DNA from 2 places in the Virgibacillus alimentarius genome. Region 2 is predicted to be linked to the other one. Evidence: riboswitches for the same ligand, from Rfam matches in the RefSeq annotation. Region 2 holds a riboswitch; the other holds the start of a gene.
The links. A riboswitch is a leader RNA that binds a small molecule or an ion and turns the genes downstream of it on or off. The one in region 2 is predicted to bind glycine.
Positions count from the first base shown of each region.

Region 1 (2,414 bases), on a different contig from region 2:
TTGAGCCAGATTGTTTCGATCGTTCGTTTAGTAGTATTTAATTCAGTGCCTTTTCGTGTGTTACGTATCATTACTTTTTGGATCAATTTCTTTAAATATGCATCTTGGTGAATCTTTTTTCTGTTTTTACCATACTGTTCTAAAAATGATTCATAATTTCCTAAGTGACCTGGTTTTAGAATAGATACCAAATTGAATATTTCAACAAGACGATTCTGAACAGGTGTTGCAGTTAAAAGTAAACAATACTTCTTTTTCACGTCACGAACAAATGCATAATTTTTTGTTTTATGATTTTTAAGCTTATGTGCCTCATCAATTAATAAAAAATCATAATCTAAATCTAAAATCGATTCACGATGAGGGGGACGCTTTGCTGTATCAATTGATGAAATAATAATATTACACTGCTCCCATGAATAATTTTTTCTATGTGCCACAGCTGGGATAAAAAACTTTTCATTCAGTTCAGTAACCCACTGATTTACTAAGGAAGCAGGCACTAATATAAGAGCTTTTTTTACCAAACCTCTTATCATATATTCTTTTAAAATTAATCCAGCTTCAATCGTCTTTCCTAATCCAACCTCATCGGCTAAAATTGCCCTTCCGTTCATTTGTTCGATAGCTTGTTTAGCTGACTCAATTTGATGAGGCATAAACTCCATATGCGGGAGGTATTCCAGAGCCCTTAAACCATTGAATTCTGGAGTTATCGTTGTTAGTTCCGCCTGATATGCCATTTGAAAGAGATCCCAGTTTGAAAAAGGACCTTCTTTCTCTAAAGTTGTCTCCAAATCATCTATAAAAGTAAAATCTTTTTGAATATGAATTTGCTCCATAATATACTCCCTTATCAATAGAAATAATTACTTTTGCTAAAATCAAAAAAATCGATTATTTAATATGATTTTTTTGTTTTATGTGGTATAATGCACTTGAAAACAGATTTCAATGATTGATACATAGTATAACCAACTATTTCTTTTTTCATAAAGTAAATAAGCGAATGAATACAAGGGGAGAGCTTACTGTCAGGAATTCATTTAATTTTTCCAACATTCTTACAGTAACGCCGAAGGAGCAAGCAATTAGCGAATCTCTCAGGTAAAAAGACTCTTGTAGGACGCGGTCTCTGGAGAGTGTTCACATTGTGTGGACCACCCACGAAGCAAATGTTTGTTTTGAGTCTTCTGTTTTCAAGACAAATGTGCAACTTTCTGGTTGAAGGACAGAGGTTTCCTGTATTATCAGTGAAATCTCTATTTTTTTATGTCAAAAAAGGAGTGGATAAAATGAGTGAATTAAAGCGAACCCCTTTATACCCTGAATATGAAAAATCTGGGGCAAAGACAATTGACTTTGGCGGATGGGATTTACCTGTTCAATTTTCAGGTATAAAACACGAACATAATGTCACACGAACAAAAGCAGGATTGTTTGATGTATCTCATATGGGAGAGATAGCGATTAAAGGCCCAAAAAGTTTAGATTTCCTGCAAAAAGTTGTAACAAATGATGTTTCTAAACTAGTGCCGAAACGTGCCCAGTACACTTTTATGTGTTATGAGGACGGGGGTACTGTGGACGATTTTCTTATTTATATGTTAGAAGAAAATAACTATTTACTAGTTGTTAATGCAGCAAACACAGAAAAAGATTATGACTGGCTAATCAAACAAAATAACTATAATAATGACGAGTTGATTATTGAAGATGTATCTAAGAACTATGTTCAGTTAGCTTTACAAGGTCCAAAAGCTGAAGAAATCCTGCAAACTTTAACTGATACAAATTTAAGTGAAATTAAGTTTTTCCGCTTTGAAAATCCTGTTTATTTTTCTTCTTTGGAAGCAGGAGCAATTGTTTCACGTACTGGTTATACAGGTGAAGATGGATTTGAGATTTATATTGATCAACATAGCGGCCGTGATTTCTGGAACTTAATCTTACAAGCTGGAAAAGATAAAGGATTAGAACCAATAGGATTAGGTGCAAGAGATACACTACGATTTGAAGTAAATTTACCTTTATATGGTCAGGAACTTTCAAGGGATATTTCCCCAATAGAAGCTGGGTTGAAATTTGCAGTAAAAGTAAATAAACCAGTCGATTTTATAGGAAAAGAAGCGTTGAAAAAACAAATAGAAGAAGGGACAAATCGAAAGCTGATTGGGATTGAAATGATTGATAAAGGTATCCCTCGTACTGGATATGAGGTCTACTATAATAATGAAAAAATAGGTTACATTACATCTGGAACCCAATCACCTTCCTTGCAAAAAAATATTGGATTAGCTTTAGTAAATTCTGAATTTACTGAAGAGGGGACAGAACTTGTTGTTCAAGTACGTAAGCGAAAATTAAAAGCCGTTGTCATTAAAACACCTTTTTATAAGAAATAGGGGGAGGAT
Region 1 is NZ_JAGIKX010000002.1:11,430-13,843, reverse strand. It holds gene J2Z81_RS02140 (DEAD/DEAH box helicase) at 1-842, opposite strand, end outside; glycine riboswitch at 1,010-1,129, shown strand; gene gcvT (glycine cleavage system aminomethyltransferase GcvT) at 1,296-2,405, shown strand.
Region 1: linked by a shared signal. The riboswitch ahead of gcvT (glycine cleavage system aminomethyltransferase GcvT) and the one ahead of glyA (serine hydroxymethyltransferase) in region 2 are both predicted to bind glycine.

Region 2 (2,414 bases):
CCGCTAACCCCGTACTTGATTCCATCTATTCAAGGATATTTATTGGAATATTCCGTAAATTGTAAGGTTTCGTATGACACGTGGCATAAATGGATGGCCCCTTGCTTGGGCCATCCATTTATGCCTTACTTTTTTACACCTTTACTAAATCATGATGTAATGGATATGCCTCACAAATTGCGCTTGTCACCTCTTTGGAACTCGCAATCATTTCAGCATTTCCTTTGCTCTTAAGGACGTCCGCGATCACTTTAGCAATCTGAACCATCTCTTCTTTCCGCATTCCACGTGTCGTAAGAGCCGCTGTTCCAATACGTACACCACTTGTTACAAACGGGCTTTCCGGATCAAATGGAATCGTATTTTTATTAACCGTAATTCCCGCTTTCTCAAGCAATGCTTCTGCATCTTTTCCAGTTAAATCCCACGGACGCAAATCGAGCAAAATCAAATGATTGTCGGTTCCGCCAGTTACTAAAGATGCTCCATGCTTCATCAATTCCTCACCTAGCGTTTTTGCGTTTTCCACGACTTGTTTCGAGTAATCTTTAAAAGCTGGATTTAGCGCTTCTTTAAAAGCAACTGCTTTAGCAGCAATAATATGCATTAAAGGACCGCCCTGGATGCCTGGAAACACCGATTTATTCATTTTCTTTATCGTATCTTCATCATTTGATAAAATGATTCCACCACGCGGACCGCGTAATGTTTTATGTGTTGTACTTGTAACCACATCCGCATATGGAATCGGGGAAGGATGAATCCCTGCAGCTACAAGACCGGCAATATGTGCCATATCAACCATCAATTTGGCACCAACCTGATCTGCTATTTCGCGAAACTTTTTAAAGTCGATGGTTCTTGGGTACGCACTTGTACCTGCAATGATTAATTTTGGTTTTTCCCTTTTTGCAATTTTTTCAAGCGCTTCATAATCAATCAGTTGGGTATCTTTATCCACACCGTAAGAAACAACTTCAAACCATTTTCCAGATACACTTACCGGACTTCCATGTGTCAGATGCCCCCCGTGAGATAGGTTCATTCCCATGATTTTATCGCCAGGCTCAAGCAAAGCAAAGAAGGCTGCAAAATTTGCCTGTGCACCCGAGTGGGATTGCACATTTGCATATTTCACGTCAAATAGTTCCTTCAATCGGTCAATTGCTGCTTGTTCTGCAACATCAACATATTCACATCCTCCGTAATACCTTTTCCCAGGATAGCCTTCTGCATATTTGTTTGTCATCACACTGCCCATTGCCTCAAGTACATCTTGACTTACAAAGTTCTCCGATGCAATTAACTCCAGTGTCTCCAATTGTCGTTGTTGCTCCTGCTTGATTGCCTCAAAGATGGTGGCATCGTTTTTCTGTAAACTCATAAGAAATCCTCCTCCTATTTTTTAAAGTCCATCTTTAATCATTGGAATTTTCACTCTTTTTATACCCTTCCCATCCTTCTCGCTTTCTGCTTATCAAAAAGAACATAAAAAGGACAGAGAAGGGTAAAAGATCTCCCTTCTCTGTCCTTTCACCTGAAAGTTTAACTCTATCATTTGATAAAGCCTTCCCCTTTGGTGGCGTTTCATACGCGCTCTCCAGAGATGCGTCTTATTGTGGTTCTTCTACCTGAGAGATTTGTTCCAAGGGAATTTTTTGGAACTTGCTCCTTCGGTGGCTTTCACTTAGCACTCTCCCACAATCGTTAACCGCTTTTTGTTTATCATAATCAAAAGATGGATGATTGTCAAACACTAATGTGAATTTTCTTAGAACTTTGATTGGATCGATTTTCAAATTTTCCATTTACACTTTAGCAATCGTTGGAAGCCGTTTTGTGAGTCTTTCAATCGATTTATCTGCTTCACGCAGTACAATATCTTTATCTACCGTCTTAACAATGCCCTTATCCATCACCATTTTTCCATCAATGATCGTTGTTTCTACATCTGCTCTTGTTGCAGCATACACGATTCTTGAAATTGGATCTACGTTGGAGGAAGGGTATGTGTGAAATTGATTTAAATCCAGAATGGCTAAGTCTGCTTTTTTACCAACTTCAAGACTTCCAATTTCATCATCAAGACCTACTGCCTCAGCTCCCCCAATTGTAGCCATGCGGAAAACCATTCTGGCACCCATAGCAGTTGGACCATGCTCTGGTTTTTGTATGATGGAAGCTAATCGCATTTCATTAAACATATCCAGATTATTATTACAAGGTGCACCGTCTGCTCCCAGGCTGACACTTGCTTCAAGTTCTAACATATCCGGTACATCAGCAATACCAGAAGCCAGTTTTAAATTAGAACCTGGACAATGACTCATTTTTACCCCGCGCTCTTTAATAATACGTTTTTCCTCATCATCAAGCCACACACAATGTGCCAATATAAGATCTTCATTTGCAAG
Region 2 is NZ_JAGIKX010000004.1:99,894-102,307, forward strand. It holds gene glyA (serine hydroxymethyltransferase) at 134-1,384, opposite strand; glycine riboswitch at 1,610-1,711, opposite strand; gene J2Z81_RS04755 (5'-deoxyadenosine deaminase) at 1,809-2,414, opposite strand, start outside.